3 regions of the Antrihabitans spumae genome follow, and region 1 is predicted to be linked to each of the others. Evidence: predicted binding sites of a transcription regulator. Region 1 holds the regulator's gene; each other region holds the start of a gene.

Region 1 (5,735 bases):
GCGGTGGACGGTGCACGGCGACGGCACGACTCCTGCGCCGGGTGCGGTCGTCGCACCCGACGAGCGGTTGACCTGGCCCCGAACGGTCGGCATCGGGATGCAGCACGTGATCGCGATGTTCGGTGCGACGCTGCTGGTTCCGACGATCACCGGATTCCCTGTCACGACGACGCTGCTGTTCTCCGGCGTCGGCACCGTGTTGTTCCTTGTGATCACGGGCGGTCGTATTCCGAGCTATCTCGGTTCGTCGTTCGCGTTCATCGCGCCGCTGACGGCGTCGGCGTCCGACGGTCCGGCCGCGCAGCTCGGTGCCGTACTCGCCGTCGGTGTGGTGCTGATGGCAGTCGGCGTCGTGGTGCGCGTCGTGGGCGCTCGACTGCTCGATGCCGTGATGCCGCCCGTCGTCACAGGTGCGATCGTCGCGTTGATCGGGCTGAATCTCGCACCTGCCGCGACCGCGTCGTTCGAAATGCAGCCACTCGTCGCTGCGGTAACCCTCGTGGCAATCCTCCTCGTGACCGTGCTCGGGCCAGGGTTGTTGGGGCGCTTGGGAATTCTGGTCGGCGTCGTCATCGGCTGGGTTTTCGCGGCAGTTACCGGCGCGCTCGCCGAAACCAGGGTCGACGCGCTGCGCGCAGCGGACTGGATCGGGTTGCCCGAGTTCCGCGGACCGAGTTTCGATCTGTCGGTCATCGTGTTGGCATTGCCGGTGGTCGTCGTCCTCGTCGCAGAAAACGTCGGGCACGTCAAAGCTGTTGCAGCCATGACGGGTCGGTCGCTCGACGACGTCGCGGGCAACGCCCTGATCGCGGACGGTCTGGCAACCACGCTTGCAGGCGCGGGGGGTGGGTCCGGCACGACGACGTATGCCGAGAACATCGGCGTCATGGCGGCGACGCGGGTCTATTCGACCGCGGCCTACTGGGTAGCGGCGGCCACCGCCATCGTGCTGTCGTTCTCACCGAAGTTCGGCGCGTTGGTCTTCACCATTCCTGACGGTGTGATCGGTGGTGCCACGCTGGTGCTCTACGGGCTCATCGGTCTGCTCGGTGTCCGGATCTGGTTCGAAAACAGGGTCGACTTCACCGATCCGGTCAACCTCACCGTCGTCGCGGCCGCGTTGGTGGCAGGGATCGGTGATCTCACGGTGAAGGTGGGCAGTGCGGAGCTCGGCGGAATCGCGTGGGGATCGATCGGCATCTTGATCGGGTATCCGGTGCTCCGACGGCTGGCGCAGGTCAACGGTGGGAAGTCGGGGTAGTCCAGCGCACACCTTGCTGGCGTACGGTCAATAGGACGCTTCAACTATTGCCGAGTACCGAGGAGCCACAGGTGGAACGCACCCTGTTCGAGCCGGAACACATCATGTTCCGCGAGTCGTACGTGAAGTTTTTGGAACAGCGAGTTGCCCCGAATCACGCCAGGTGGGAAGAACAGCACATCGTCGATCGCGACGTCTGGCTCGAAGCGGGCAAGCAGGGCTTCCTCGGTACCGCTTTTCCCGAAGAGTTCGGTGGCGGTGGCGTAAAAGACTTCCGCTACAACACGATTGTCGCCGAAGAGAATCACCGTCGAGGGTTCACCGGCCTCGGGTTCTCGCTGCACAACGACGTCGTCGCGCCGTATTTCCTCGACCTCGCCACCGACGAGCAGAAGCAGCGCTGGTACCCCGCCTACGCCTCAGGTGAGTTGATCGGCGCGATCGCGATGACCGAACCCGGCACCGGCAGCGACCTGCAGGGCATCAAGACCCGCGCTGTCCGCGACGGCGACGACTGGATCCTCAACGGCGCGAAGACCTTCATCACCAACGGCATCAACTCCGACCTGATCATCGTCGTCGCCCGGACCGATCCCGACGCGGGCTCGAAAGGCTTCAGCCTGCTGGTCGTCGAACGTGGCATGGAGGGCTTCGAGCGAGGCAGACACCTCGACAAGATCGGCTTGCCCGCCCAGGACACCGCCGAACTGAACTTCGACAACGTCCGTGTCCCCGGCGCGAATCTGCTCGGCCAGGAGGGGATGGGGTTCGTCCACCTGATGCAGAACCTGCCGCAGGAGCGGTTGTCGATCGCGGTGATGGCTGCGGGCGCAATGGAGGGTGCGCTCGAGATGACCCTGCAGTACTGCCGAGATCGCAAGGCCTTCGGCAAGCCCATCGGCTCGTTCCAGAACACTCGGTTCGAATTGGCCCAACTCGCGACCGAGACAGCCTTCGTTCGTGTGTTCGTCGACAAATGCATCGAACTGCTCAACGAGGACAAGCTCACCGTCGCCGAGGCCGCGATGGCGAAGATGCGAAGCACCGAGGCGCAGATCGATGTGATCGACCGCTGCGTGCAACTACACGGCGGCTACGGCTACATGCGCGAGTATCCGATTGCCAAGGCGTACTTGGACGCTCGTGTTCAGACGATCTACGGCGGAACGACCGAGATCATGAAGGAGATCATCGGGCGCAGCCTGAACGTCGGCTGACCGACGGCGTACCGATTCGGGTCGGTGTGGGATCTCTTTGTGGCACTCGCTTGCGGGCCCACCGACCCGAATCTGTGTACGCTGTCAGATCTTTCGGATGACCGTGACGACCTTGCCGAGCACAGCGGCGTTGTTTCCGGGGATCGGTTCGAACAGCGGATTGTGGGGGAGCAGCCACACTTCCTTGCCGGTCCGCTTGAACGTCTTGACCGTCGCTTCGCCGTCGATCATCGCGGCGACGATATCGCCGTTGTCCGCCACGTTCTGCTGCCGCACGACTACCCAGTCGCCGTCGCAGATCGCTGCGTCGATCATGGACTCGCCGACCACCTTCAGCAGGAACAGCGATCCTTCGCCGACCAGTTCGCGTGGCAGCGGGAAGATGTCTTCGACCGCCTGCTCGGCGAGGATCGGGCCACCCGCGGCGATCCGTCCCAACACGGGAACGAAGGTCGGGGTCGGCAGATTCAGCTGCTCCGCTGCGTCGTCCAGCATCGGCTCGCCAGCATCGCTCATCGCCTCGTCGAGGCCGCGCACGTCGACCGCGCGTGGCCTGTTGGGATCGCGCCGCAAGAAGCCTTTGCGTTCGAGCGTGCGTAGCTGATGCGCGACCGACGACGTCGAGGTGAGGCCGACGGCGTCGCCGATCTCACGGATGCTCGGCGGATAGCCCCGCTCGGTCACCGAGGCGCGGATGACCTCGAGGACCTTGCGCTGCCGATCGGTGAGTCCGGCGGCGATGTCTGGAGTCGCCGCGCCTTCTTGGCTGCCGTCGTCCTTCATTGCCGACCGTCTTTCATCGTGACCGTCCTTCTCTGGATTGCTCAGGTTGGGGTGTTGCGGGAAACGGGTCCGGCGCAATGTTGCTGTGCGGTCTTCGGTGCGTTCGGAACTGCTTCTGTTCGAACCTGAATGTAGCCGCATCTACGTTGCGTTTCAAACACCTGTTCGACACGTGTCGCGAAAACTAGAGACTTTGTCGGTGGGGCATGGTAGAAAATTCGAACAGACGTTCATCGAACGCGTGATCGAACGTCGGCAGTACGGCACGGCAACCCAGGACAAGCAAAGCACCACCAACGACACCAGCGCACATGCCGCTGGCGACGCAGACGGAGGATCCGATGAGCATCACAATGAACGAATACGCGGGACTCGACGCGCATTTCGGTGGCATCGCCGGCGTCGGCTCGGACACCGCTGTCGGCACTGCGCGTGCCGACGAGGGCCTACGCCCGGTGCGGACGCGTCGGCGCGCGCTGGCGACGAGCGACAGTCGCGGCCCCGCCAACGGCTCGTTCGATTACGGTTCCGTCGGCCTGCGGGTGCTACCGCGCCTCGACGACGAGGATGTTCGAAGCGAGGAATACGGGTTCGGCACGGTTATAGCCACGATGTTGCTGACCGCCATCGCGGTGGTCGGGCTGCTCGGTCTGTGGAACCTGAGGACGGGTGGTCTCGAGAGTGTTCCGAGCACTACCGCCGTCGTGCACGTCCAGTCGGGCGAGACCCTGTCCGACGTAGCGGCTCGCGTCTCACCCGATGCACCGGTCGCCGAAGTCGTCGAGCAGATTCTGCGGCTCAACGACATGAAGTCGGCAGGCGTTGCGCCCGGTCAGGCTTTGATCGCACCCGTAGCGCCCTAGCACCGACCATGTTCGAATCCTTGGCGCAACTGCGAGCCGAGCTGTCACCGCTGGTGGTGGGCGATATGTCCCGGCCGAGTGGGCGGCGGGTATCCTCGGAGTCTGTTGGTCACACCACGCCGAGTGGTCGCATCGAGATCGCATATTGCACGCACGAATCCGGCCTGATCGGTTCGTCGCAGAGCGCGATCGAGTTGTGCGAGCTTGTCGGCATCGAAAAAGGATTCGACATGCACTGCCCATTCTGTCGACACCCGGACTCTCGCGTGGTCGACTCCCGCGAGGCAGAAGAGGGGAGCGCGATTCGCCGACGGCGATCATGCCCCAACTGCGGTCGTCGATTCACAACCGTCGAGACGGCGGTCCTTGCCGTCGTGAAACGAAGTGGTGTCACCGAACCGTTCAGCCGCGAGAAGCTTATGCGGGGCGTTCGCCGCGCCTGCCAGGGCCGCGATGTCGACAACGATTCGCTGAACCTGCTCGCGCAACAGGTCGAAGACACCGTCCGCGCGTCCGGATCCGCCGAAATCCCCAGCCATCAGGTCGGCTTGGCCATCCTCGGACCCCTGCGAGACCTCGACGAGGTCGCCTACCTGCGGTTCGCATCGGTGTATCGCTCATTCAGCTCCGCCGACGACTTCGAGCGTGAGATCGAAGAGTTGCGTGCCCACCGGCTCGGTGCGGCGACCGAATAGTGCAGGCCAGCGGCGTGAGGGGTTCCCTGACGTCGTCCAGCGGGGCCAACTGCACACTCACACCAACGATCGGCGGAGCGAATGCGGCCTTCGTCCCGCCGAGGGGTACCGATGTGACATTCGCTCCAATTAGCTAGCGCCGAATCGCGGCTATGGCCTTGTCTATTCGCTGCTCCGAGATCGGGAACGGTGTGCCGAGCCGCTGGGCGAACAGATTGATCCGCAACTCCTCGATCAGCCAGGAGATGTCGACGACAACCGCTGAGCCGCGACGTTCTTCAGGCAGGGAGTCCAGCAGTCGGTCGTACTTCGCATACACGCGGTCGAGTACAGCCATCCCGTTGCTGTCGCGGATCGCTCCCGCGGGAAGTGCCTCCAGCCGAACGATGGCGCCCTGCAGATAGCGCGGCAGGTGAGCGAGCCGCTCGCCACCGAACTCGGAAACGAATCCCGCGAACACCAGTCCGTCGCGCTGCTGAGTCACGTCGTCGGCAACCTCACCGCGTCGTCCGTCCAAGGCGGCCGACAGTTCGCGGGCACGGGCCAGCACCGGAAGCACCGCGCGAATCAGTTCGCGGACGCGACCACCCAGCTGTGGACGGACCCGCGCAACCAGGTTGTCGAACTCGGCGGGGGTGTGAACCGGACCACCTGCGGCGTCGATGAGTTCGTTTGCGGCGCAGGCCCTGCAATCCTCGAGCAAGGCGTCGAGCGACGGGTAGGGGTTCTGGCTGAGGGTAAGTCGCTCGGTGGGCGTCAACCCCGCCGTCACCTGTTTCGTCGGTGTCGGTACTGCTCGCAGGACAAGTTCACGTGTCCCGGTCCGCATCGCCGCACGTTGCTGGGTCGGTGTGCTCAACACACGGACCGCGACTCCGTTCGACTCGGCGACAAGTGCCGGATAGCCGGTCACCTG
Region 2 (5,735 bases), on a different contig from region 1:
CGCCGAGCGACTCGTGGATTCCTTGCGAGTAGTTCTCTTCGCTGCGCGCGGTGTATTCCTCCCACGCTGCTTTGTCCCAGATCTCGAGGAAGTCGAACGAACCCGAGACAACACAGTCCTTCGTCAGGCCTGCGTAGGTCCGGTGAGCAGACGACAACGTGATCCGACCTTGCGCGTCGGGATGCTGCTCATCTGTTCCCGATGCCAGGTTGCGAACGAACGCGCGAGCATCCGGATCGCTACGAGGTGCTGCCGAGGCTCGCTTTGCGAGTTCCATGAACTTGTCGCGCGGGTAGACGGCGAGGCTGTGATCTTGCCCTTTTGTCACCATCAACCCTCCTGCCAACTCGTCACGGAACTTTGCGGGCAACGTAAGCCGCCCCTTGTCGTCGAGCTTTGGCGTGTAGGTACCGAGAAACACTCGACACCTCCCACTGGATCACCACGGCTCTCCGCTGAGCACCACATTACCCCACTTTCCCCCACATTCAATGACCACTAGAGAGTTTCTTCTTGGGCGCGGCCACAAACATGCAGTTCAGTCGGCATAAGCCCAGGTAACTTCGGAATTTGCTCGTTGGTGTCAGCGCGTCACATGGAGCCGTGGGACAGGCAGATATCGGGCCCGAGGCGGCCGAAAACAGCGTTCGGGTGGGATTAGTGGTGCTCGATGCGCCCGGTGGGGCGAAGTGGAGGAGCGGGTGGGGCAAAGTGGGGGCAGGCCGTGAAATCGGTGCCGCGGACGGGGCGAGGGTGCCCCTCACGCCGTCGGCCAGGGTCGAAGGACCCCTGACGCCACCGGCACCGGCCGCCGCCACCGCCACGACCACCGCCACCGCCACCGCCACCGCCACCGCGGAGCGAATGGCACATTGGTGCCCCTATGCGGGACCGATGCCACATCCGCTCCGCAATTTCCGCCGGCCGACGGCGTGAGGGGTCCTCTCCCTCCGCTGGCCGGGGTCGAAGGACCCCTGACGCCACCGTGCAGCTGACGTGAACCCGACGCACAAAAGGCGCCGCACCTTTCGGTACGACGCCGTTATGCGTTGCTATGGCAGAGAGGTGGACCCGAAGGTCCGATTCCTACTCTTGTTCGAATCTGCGGCGGAAACGGTCTTCCATCCGGGACGCGAAGCCACCGGATTTGCGAGACCCTCGCGCCTTGCCAGGACCGGAGGGTTTGGATCCGCCTCCCCCGGTGCCGGTAGACGTATCGGAACCGCCGTTCGGTTGGGCCTTGCCCGATCCACCGAGCAGAAGCAACACTCCTGCTCCGAACATCACCAGGAAACCAACCAGGCTGATGATCGGGAAGTTGCCCGGCCGCAAAATCGGCAGAGCTACGCCAGTGACGAGTAGTACGAGACCTAGGGCGAACAGAGCGATTGCTTGCAGACGACGGCGACTTGTCGCCGCTCGCATCCGACCAGCTTTCACGGTCGACGCAAACTTGGGATCCTCAGCATAGAGCGCGCTCTCGATCTGATCGAGCATGCGCTGCTCGTGCTCGGAGAGTGGCACGGTACCTCCCCCGGCACTAGAAACTGTCGACGTCTGTGTGCAAAGACGACGAATAGCCGACTTTCGCGGCTACCTGTTCACCATGATACGAGGTGAATCTACGTGGGACCACCTACTCGGCAAACGACATGTCAAGAATTGACGCACCAGACCGGCAGGTATCCAATTCGGACACCCTCTCCGAAGCCGGCGCAAACCCGTTATCAGCACGTCGAGCGGCCTTCATCGGCTCGTCACGACCCCGAAACATCCCAAGAATCTGATCAAGCAGAAACTTCGGTGTCCCAGTCCGGTGCCGGGCGTAGCCGTCCTCCGTCGCCGACCGCGTCCTCGACGTCGTGCAAAAAGGCGCCGACGCGGGTGTAGAAGTCGTCCGCCTCGGCAACTGTGACCTCACGCGAGAGACCTGCTTCCAACGCAGCCCTCGTCGCGGAGTGATCGGCAAAGTAATCGGCCCACATCACGAACTCCGGGGCTGCACGAGCCATCAGGACCCAGGCGCTGCGCGACCGCTCGCGGGTCGGCTTGGCCGGCGCGCTGCCGGCGAGCAGCGCAGCAGCACCGCGAAGCGCAGCGAGATAGGCAACCTGGAAGCGCTCTCTCGGATCGTCTTCGCCGACTGCGTCCATCAACAGGCGATCAGCACGCTCCAGCAGGACCCGCGGACCTCGCGTGTTCCCGGGACCGTGAGTTAGCTTGGTCCGAGCAATCTGACCAGCCATGTCAATGACCTCCTCGCTATCGGCCGGACGATTAAGAACCGTTCGCCCGTCGATCCGGCGAAACCCGCTTCCCACGGGCATTCGCCGGATCAACGGCGTCGAACATTCATTCGACGGTTTGAATATAGATCGACCCACCGACAAGTTCGCCAATCGACAAGTCGCCGACAGAAAAGGGTGAGGGCAGTGGAGATCGACCCCGCCATCAACCCAGCGGACACTCCCGTCGTCGTCGATCTGTCCGCAGCCGACGTGCGAGCCAGACTGCGCGAAGCCTTGGCGATCTACGTCGCAGCCATGGAGTACCCACGCGGAACCGAGCACCATCGCGCACCGATGTGGGCCGAACATATTTCGCGGCCGGGGTGGCGTGCTGTCGGTGCAATACTCGCCGACCCGAACTCGCATGCGAATCGAGACTCACCACTGGTCGCCGTTGCGTACGGCTACCGCGGCGCACCGCATCAGTGGTGGCATCAACAGGTCCACGACGGCATGCGCCGATTCGGCTGGACGGAAGAAGCCACTCTCGCGATGCTGTCGAGTTATTTCGAACTCACCGAACTGCACGTCCACCCCGCCGCGCAGGGACACGGTCTCGGCGAGGCCATGTTGCGACGACTCCTCGACGACCGCACCGAACGAACGGCATTGCTCTCCACTCCGGAGGTCGACGGCGAGAGCAACCGCGCCTGGCGGCTGTACCGCAGACTCGGCTTCACCGACGTCGTCAGGCAGTTCACCTTCACCGGCGACAGCAGGCCGTTCGCTGTGCTCGGCAGGCCGCTGCCGTTGCACCTGGCTGCGCGCACGCTGCGGACGCCACTGACGACCGATCCGGCACCGCCGTTGTGATCGATGTCGTCGTCGTCGGCTCGGGACACAACGCTCTCGTCGCCGCGTGTTATCTGGCCGAAGCAGGTTGGTCCGTCGAGGTGCTCGAACGCGACACCGTCTTCGGCGGCGCCGTATCGACGGTGGAACGCTTTCCTGGACACCGCGTCGATCGGGGCTCGTCGGCGCACATCATGATCCGGCACACCGGCATCCTCGACGAGCTCGACCTGGACGCACACGGCCTGCGCTACGTCGATTGCGATCCATGGGCCTTCGCGCCTGCCGGTGTCGACGGCGCTCCCCCGATCGTCTTCCACCGCGACCTCGACCGCACCTGCGAATCGATCCGTGCCGCCTGCGGAACGAGCGATGCCGAGAACTACCGCAGCTTCACCGCCGACTGGGCACCACGAAGCGCTCGGGTGATGCGCGCATTCGGCGGACCGCCGACCGGCCCGAAACTACTGCGCTCGTTCTGGGGACTCGACGTCGGACCGAGCCCGAGCGAACTCTCCCGCCAGTTTCTCACCTCGGGAAATGCGTTGCTGGACGCTACTTTTCGCAGCGAGCGACTCAAAGCCGCACTCGCCTGGTTCGGCGCCCAGTCCGGACCGCCGATGTCGGAGCCGGGTACGGCACCGATGGTCGGGTTCACGGCTCTGATGCACACACTGCCGCCAGGAAGGGCGGTCGGTGGCAGCGGCGCACTGACCGAGGCACTTGCGGCGAAGCTGCAGTCGGACGGCGGCACCATCGTCGGCGGTGACGCCGTCGTCGCACTGCGCCACGCTCGCGACGGTTGGCACGCCGAGACCGCGAACGGACGTTCCGTTCACGCCCGTCGTGTGGTCGCGGGGTGTCACATCTCGACGACCCTCGACCTGCTCGAACGCGGCGGCCACGACCCGACGGTTCTCGACAGTTGGCGCAGACGTATCCGCGTCGGGCCGGGGATCGGCATGGTCGTTCGACTGGCAACAAATGCGCTCCCTCGCTACTCCGGCGCCGACTCCGTCGCGGAATCGACGTCGGGCCTAGGGCTCCTCGTCGCCGACCGAAGTCAGTTGCACCTCGCACACGGCGCCACCCTGGCAGGGGAATTACCCCCTCGCCCAGCTGTTCTGGCGATGAGCTTCAGCGGCATCGACCCGTCGGTCTGCCCTCCGGGCCAGCACCAGGTGTCACTGTGGTCGCAATGGCATCCCTACGCGCCGAGCGGTGGCCGGAACTGGGACGACCTCGCCGAAAGCGAAGCCGACCGGATCGTTGCCGAGGTCGACGCTGTCGCACCGGGATTCGCGGCATCCGTGCTCGACCGGCACGTCCAGACACCGAAGGACCTGGAACGCGAGATGGGCTTGCTCGGGGGCAACATCATGCATCTCGACATGTCGCTCGATCAGATGATGATGTGGCGACCGATCCCCGAGCTCTCGGGACATCGCGTTCCCGGTGCGAGGGGCCTCTACCTGACGGGAGCGTCCACGCACCCCGGCGGTGGGGTGAGCGGGGCGAGCGGTCGGACAGCAGCACGACTTGCGCTGTCCGACGCACGACTACCGTGGCGGCGGAGATGACACTCACACAGCGAATTCCGACCGGTCTGGCGGTGGCGACAATTGCCGCGCAGATCGCGTACCCGCTGACCGACGGCGACGTACGAGATCGGGTGACGATGGCAGTCGTCGCACTGTTCGCTTCGACGTGCCTCAGTCACGCCGTGCTCGTGCGTGGCACCGCGTGGACCCTCGGCTTCCTGCTCTGCACGGGCGGACTCGGGCTTGCGGTCGAAATGCTCGGCACAGCAACCGGTTTCCCGTTCGGCCCATACGACTACGCCGTCGGCCGGCTCGGCAACACGGTCGGCGGCGTCCCCCTCGCGGTCGCGTTGGCCTGGACGGCAGGGATCTACACGGTCTGGACCGTCGCTACGATACTGTTCCGCCGCAACGGATTACAAATTGTCGCGACCGGCTTCGGCGCGGTCGGCTGGGACCTCTATCTCGACCCGCAGATGGTTGCCGACGGCCAGTGGACCTGGCACTCCGAGATGGCTGGCCTACCGGGACTCGGACACATACCCGTCACCAACTATCTGGGCTGGTTCGCTGTCGCCGTCACGATGGCATTTGCGATCTCACGGCTCCCCCGCTCCGACGTCCCGGACGTCCCCGACCGAATGCTTGCGGTGCCAATCGCACTGTTCGTGTGGACCTGGCTCGGCTCCGCGCTCGCTCACGCGGTGTTTCTGTCCGCACCGGAACTGCGCTTCTCCGCGATCTACGGCCTTGTCGTCATGGGTGTGCTCGGCGTCCCGCTGCTGGCACGTATCGCGCCCGAGGTCGCAGCTCGAGTTACCAGCTATGCCGAACTACGAGACCGCGCACCCAAGAATCGCTGATCGCCGCCGGTCGGAGCAGTTCGGGCGAATGTCGGGCGAATGTCGATGACGCGACGACGGCGCTCGGATGGCAGGATGACCTCTGTGCCGCTGACTTCGAGGGACTCCACACGCGGCCGCGTACGTCGCGTCGCCGCTCTGACCATGCTCGCGCTGCTCGTTCCGCTGCTTGCGGGCTGCCTGCGCGTCCAGGTCTCGATGGGCGTTTCCGCCGACGATCGCGTGTCCGGCCAGATCGTCGCCGCGACGGT
Region 3 (5,735 bases), on a different contig from region 1:
GACCGCAGCGAGACCGAGCCGCACCACCATGCCCTTGTCCTCGAGGGTCGCCTCTGCGCGACTGGCGTTGATGTCGGGACCGTGCACGACCACACCGTGGCGACGAGCATCCGCGACAAGCGATTGCGGGGAATAGAAGCCCATCGGCTGCGCTCGCAACAGACCCGCGCAGAACGCTGCAGGGTGGTGCAGCTTGAACCACGAGGAGTAGAACACCAGCGAGGCGAAACTCTGCGAATGACTTTCCGGGAAGCCGAAATTGGCGAACGCGTAGAGCTTCTCGTAGATACGGTCGGCGACATTGCCTGTGATGCCGTGCATTTCCCGCATACCGTCGAACAACCTGCCCTTGAGCTGTTCCATCTTTTCCGGTGACCGCTTGGATCCCATCGCGCGTCGGAGTTGATCGGCTTCGGCTGGGGAGAATCCCGCGACGTCGATGGCCATCTGCATCAGCTGCTCCTGGAAGAGCGGAACCCCTTTCGTTCGTTCGAGCGAGTTCTTCAGCGCAGGGTGGTCGTAGGTCACCGGTTCCAGACCGTTGTGCCTGCGGATGTACGGGTGCACCGAGCCACCCTGGATCGGCCCTGGCCGAATCAGCGCCACCTCGACGACGAGGTCGTAGAACGTTCGCGGCTTGAGCCGGGGCAGGGTCGCCATCTGTGCGCGGGATTCGACCTGGAACACACCGACCGAGTCGGCACGCTGCAGCATTTCGTACACGGCTGCTTCGGTGAGGTCGAGCCTGGCGAGATCCACCTCGATGTCCTTGAACTCGGCGACAAGGTCGATCATGTAGTGCAACGCCGAGAGCATGCCGAGGCCGAGCATGTCGAATTTGACCAATCCCACTGCGGCACAGTCGTCTTTGTCCCACTGCAGAACACTTCGGTTCTCCATCCGCGCCCATTCGACCGGGCAGACGTCTGCAATCGGACGGTCACAGATCACCATCCCGCCGGAGTGGATGCCGAGATGTCGGGGAAATCCTTCGATCTGCTCCGCCAGTTCGAGGACCGCGGCAGGGATATCCGTGTCGACCTCCTTGCCTATGCCACTCCAGCGGTTCACCTGTTTGCTCCACGCGTCCTGCTGGCCTTGCGAAAAACCAAGCGCGCGAGCAATATCCCGAACCGACGACTTACCTCGATAGGTGATCACATTGGCTACCTGTGCCGCATACGCGCGGCCGTACTTGTTGTAGACGTGCTGAATTGCCTCTTCCCGCCGGTCCGATTCGATGTCGACATCGATGTCCGGCGGACCGTCTCGCTCCTGCGAAAGAAACCGCTCGAAGAGCAGTTCGTTGTTGACCGGATCGACATTGGTGATCCCGATGGCGTAGCAGACGGCCGAGTTGGCGGCGGAACCTCGCCCCTGACAAAGGATGTCGTTGTTCTTGCAGAACGACACGATGTCGTGCACGACAAGGAAGTAACCGGGGAACTTCAGCTCGCCGATGATCTTCAGCTCGTGCTCGATCTGCCGATACGCCTTCGGTTGTCGCTCCGGGGTGCCGTAGCGCCTTCGGGCACCCGTCATCGCCAATTCGCGTAGCCAACTGTTTTCGGTATGGCCAGCGGGGACATCGAACGGTGGCAGCTGCGGGGCGATCAACTTCAGGTCGAATGCACACTCACGTCCGAGGTCTGCCGCATTGCCGACCGCTTCGGGATGGGCATGCAGCAGCCTGGCCATCTCGGCACCGGATCGCAGATGCGCGCCACCGGTCGGCGCAAGCCAGCCGGCTGCCTCGTCCAAGCTCTGCCTCGCCCGCACCGCGGCCATCGCCATGGCAAGCCTGCGACTGCGTGGCGCGGCGAAATGCGCTCCCGTCGTTGCGATCACCTGCAGCTGCTGTTGCCTGGCAATGGTTGCGAGAACGGCATTGCGTTCGTCGTCCTCAGGTATGCCGTGATGGGTCAATTCGACGACCACTCGATCCTTGCCGAACCGTTCCACCAGATCGAAAAGCGCCGCGCCTGCCGCTTCGGCTCCTCCTTGCGTCAAAGCCTTGCGGACGTGACCTTTTCGGCAGCCGGTCAAGATCTGCCAGTGCCCACCGGCCGCCTCCGTCAGCGCGTCGTAGTCGTAATGCAACTTCCCTTTCTCGCCACCCGCCAGATGTGCGGTTGCGATTGCACGAGAGAGGCGTCGATAGCCTTCTTGGCCGCGGGCGAGCACAAGCAGGTGTGTGCCGTTGGGATCCGGCGAACCGGTACGGGCGTCGGTGGTATCCAACGACAGTTCGGATCCGAACACCGTCTTCATATTCAGCTCTTTGGCCGCTTCGGCAAACCGGACGACCCCGTAGAAGCCGTCGTGATCGGTGATCGCGATAGCTTCCAGACCGAGTCGAACGGCTTCCTCGACGAGTTCCTCGGGATGGCTGGCACCGTCGAGGAAGCTGTACGCCGAATGTGCGTGCAGCTCCGCGTACGGCACCACCGGTCCGTCGATCGAATCGATCGGTGCCGCCTGATACTCGCCGCGCTTGCGCGACCACGCCGGACTGTCGCCGCCGTCACCCGGATACATCGCCTCCGGGTTGGTCCTGCCTGGCCTGCCGGACAGCACTCGTTCCAGCTCCGACCAGGTCGGTGGACCGGAGTTCCAGCCCGATCCGTGATTCCAGCCCATCAGCTGATCGTTTCGAAGAACATTCCTCGAACGTACATTCGACCACCGACAAGTCTGCATCGCCGCGTCGGACTGGACCATTGACGACTGCGGGATCGGAACTTACTGTTGAGTAAGTTCGGGTCACCGTCGACCCGCGCCGATCCTAGGAGCCTCCACATGTCAGCACTGGCCGACCGGCACGTCATCATCACAGGAGCCTCATCGGGCATCGGCAGAGCCTCTGCCGCGGCCGTCGCCGCAGAGGGCGCAACCGTCTTCCTCCTTGCACGCCGAGCAGAAGAACTCGACGTCGTCGTATCCGAGATCGAGGCAAACGGCGGGCGCGCATTCGCCTACCGCTGCGATGTCACCGATTCCGACGCGGTCGACACCACCGTTGCCGCCATTCTCAGCGAGCACGGCCACGTCGACATGCTCGTCAACAACGCGGGTCGCTCGATCCGACGATCCGTCTACCGCTCGACCGATCGCCTGCACGACTTCGAACGCACGATGGCAGTCAACTACTTCGGCGCTGTGCGCATGGTCCTTGCGCTGCTACCCCACATGCGCGAACGGAAATCCGGGCACATCGTCAACATCAGCAGCGCGGGTGTGCAGTTCAGCACGCCACGCTTTGCGGCATACCTGTCCAGCAAAGCCGCGCTCGACATGTTCACCGAGATCACCGCATCCGAAACCCTTGCCGACAGGATCACCTTCACGACGATCCACATGCCGCTCGTCGATACGCCGATGATCGCGCCGAGCGGATCCCGCAACGCGGTACCACCGGCGAGCATCGAGTGGGCGGCCGCAACTGTCGTCCGGGCGCTGGTCAGCAAACCCAAGCGCATCGATGTTCCGTTCGGCACTCTGGCTCAGATCGGCTCGCTCATCACCCCGCGGCTCAAAGAGCGCGCGATGCACCAGTTCTATCGGCGCTACCCCGACTCCCCCGCGGCGAAAGGTCTGGTCGTGGAGGCAAAGGACACCGAGGCCAAGCCGCACGTACGGCGGACGAACTCGACTCGATCCAGCAGGCTCGCGGCAAAAGGGGCTCGGCGACTGATTCGACTTATGCCTGGAACATAAGCGACAAGAGCTTTCCAAGCTGGGACCACGCAAGAAAAGGGTCCGGGCATTAGGAAGCCCCGCCGGCGGGTCGGGGGTCTGCCGGCGAGGCTATCTATGTATTCGGCCGACCCAGTGAAAGCGTTACAACCTTTTTCAACTTTCTTTCGCGACCGGCAGCGCTAGGTCAGGGCAGGCCGAATTCCCCCGATGCGATGGGCCTACGCGCCCACTATTCGTCGATATGGCGGTTTTCCGTCATTTGCGGTGAATCTTGGGCGCTCAGGCCCATTACGCACGTATCGAAACCTGGACCGCTACCGACGAGCTTGTAGCTCGGTCAACGAAACCACCGAAACCGCCTCCACAGGCTTAGGCGCCGCGCCGCAACTTGCGGGTCGAGCTGGCAGGGTTCGGGATGCCGTGTCTACTCGCCAACTACGACCGTCGATGTGCGAGACGATGATCGTCCCGTCCGCCTCTAGCACCGAGAGCTCCGCCGGACCTGCCTCGATGCGTTGCCGTACCGCAATTTCGGCAGCCTGCGCGGCGGGCGAGTAGACACTTCGACCTCGAAGGCCGTCGATCGCGACGACCCCGTCGAAGGCTGCGGCAACAACGGCCGCGCTTGCAGCGGTATCGAGTCGACCGTAGGTGTAGCCGGTCGGCAACATGATCATCGACGGCGCGAAGCGATGCCCTCCGGTGTGCGAGCACTCCCACACCGCATCCGGATACAGCTTGCCGAGTTGTGCTGCGATCGGGCGGCCGTACAGCGCGCAACACTGATCGCGCTTGGCATGCGCGCAGACGAGGACGATCGGGTTCGCGACTGCCGTTCCGATCCCGGGTGCAGGCCCGCTCAGAGTTGCCAGGTCCAGGTTCAGGAGTTCGTCGAGGTCGGCGATCTCCAGTTGTTCACACCAGGCATTCTTCGGGTCGGAGTTGACGAGCAGCACGGTTCGGGTGTCGCGATGCACCGCTCTGCCAGGTCTGCGGATCAGCATCAGTCGCACGCCCGCCGCGGCGGTCCTGCGAGCCAGTTCGGCCGACAACTCGGTGCCGAGAACAGCGTCACCGAGCACATCGCGACCCCACGCTCCCGGCTGCTCGACACACAACCACGTCGTGACGGTGGCAGCGGTTCCGGGAAGTGGTTCGTCGATGGCAGATGCGGCCGAACAGGTCAGTGCCGCAACAGCATCCGCGCCCGTGGTTTCGGCAGTCACTAGTGAAACTTCTCGCCGTTGGCGAACATCTCCACGTACTTCGCAATTCTGCGGGCGCGCGTGGCTGGGACGGTCGCATCGTGCAGACGAAAGTGCACCGCGTACTGGTTCTGCTTGTTCAGGGTGTCGAAAAAATCCTGTGCGGCAGGGTTTTTCGCAAGCTCGTCGAGGAAGTCCTTCGGTAGCTCCGCAGCAGCCTGACCCTCGTAGGCGCGGTCCCAGCGGCCGTCTGCCTTCGCGCGATCGATCTCTGCCTGCCCCGGCGGTTGCATCAGCCCCTGTGCGAGCAATTCCTCGACCTTGCCGCAGTTGCGTTTCGACCAAGGACTGCGAGCCCGGCGAGGAGTGAAACTCTGCATGTAGAACTCGTCGTCGATCCGTTTGACCTGGCCGTCGATCCAGCCGAAACACAATGCGACATCGAGAGCACCGTCGTAGTTCAACGACGCGTACCCGGTGCCCTTCTTGGCGAACTTGATCCAGATCCCCTTCTGCAGGGTGTGATTGCGCGCCAGCCAATCCCGAAAGGCAGCCTGGTCGGTGAAGAACTCGATCGTCTTCTCCGGTTGTGTCATGGCTCCACTCTAGAATCTGCGAAATGGCTCGTGACGATGTGTCCAATGCAGAGGTGTCAGGTGCTGATCCACGTGGCGAACCCAGCGCCATCCTGCGACCCGATCTTGCCGCGCCGCTGCTCGATCTGACCCGCCACCATCCGAGGGAGTCGCTCGCCCCGTTCGTCGACTACCTCTGGATCGTTCGCTGGACGATCTCCGATGTGCACCGGCAACAGGTGCTGCCGCAACCCAA

What was found. The regulator LexA, encoded in region 1, represses DNA repair genes until DNA is damaged. The targets are predictions, from matches to a motif close to CGAACANNTGTTCG.
Region 2: ACHIRB_RS10025 (SAV_6107 family HEPN domain-containing protein) is a predicted target of LexA. The motif match lies at 2,346-2,359, and genes of this name have one in related genera.
Region 3: ACHIRB_RS16355 (error-prone DNA polymerase) is a predicted target of LexA. The motif match lies at 2,668-2,681, and genes of this name have one in related genera.

What each region holds. Positions count from the first base shown of each region.
Region 1 is NZ_JBIMSN010000060.1:80,955-86,689, forward strand. It holds gene ACHIRB_RS14650 (uracil-xanthine permease family protein) at 1-1,261, shown strand, start outside; gene ACHIRB_RS14655 (acyl-CoA dehydrogenase family protein) at 1,333-2,478, shown strand; gene lexA (transcriptional repressor LexA) at 2,563-3,261, opposite strand; gene ACHIRB_RS14665 (LysM peptidoglycan-binding domain-containing protein) at 3,603-4,124, shown strand; gene nrdR (transcriptional regulator NrdR) at 4,355-4,819, shown strand; gene hrpA (ATP-dependent RNA helicase HrpA) at 4,953-5,735, opposite strand, start outside.
Region 2 is NZ_JBIMSN010000042.1:13,193-18,927, reverse strand. It holds gene mraZ (division/cell wall cluster transcriptional repressor MraZ) at 1-421, opposite strand, end outside; gene ACHIRB_RS10035 (hypothetical protein) at 604-936, shown strand; gene ACHIRB_RS10030 (DUF3040 domain-containing protein) at 1,087-1,524, opposite strand; gene ACHIRB_RS10025 (SAV_6107 family HEPN domain-containing protein) at 1,788-2,246, opposite strand; gene ACHIRB_RS10020 (GNAT family N-acetyltransferase) at 2,439-3,101, shown strand; gene ACHIRB_RS10015 (phytoene desaturase family protein) at 3,098-4,660, shown strand; gene ACHIRB_RS10010 (carotenoid biosynthesis protein) at 4,657-5,484, shown strand; gene ACHIRB_RS10005 (LppM family (lipo)protein) at 5,560-5,735, shown strand, end outside.
Region 3 is NZ_JBIMSN010000062.1:222,662-228,396, reverse strand. It holds gene ACHIRB_RS16355 (error-prone DNA polymerase) at 1-2,640, opposite strand, end outside; partial or broken gene ACHIRB_RS16350 (SDR family NAD(P)-dependent oxidoreductase) at 2,809-3,717, shown strand; gene ACHIRB_RS16345 (sucrase ferredoxin) at 4,014-4,925, opposite strand; gene ACHIRB_RS16340 (YdeI/OmpD-associated family protein) at 4,925-5,500, opposite strand; gene ACHIRB_RS16335 (DUF6597 domain-containing transcriptional factor) at 5,524-5,735, shown strand, end outside.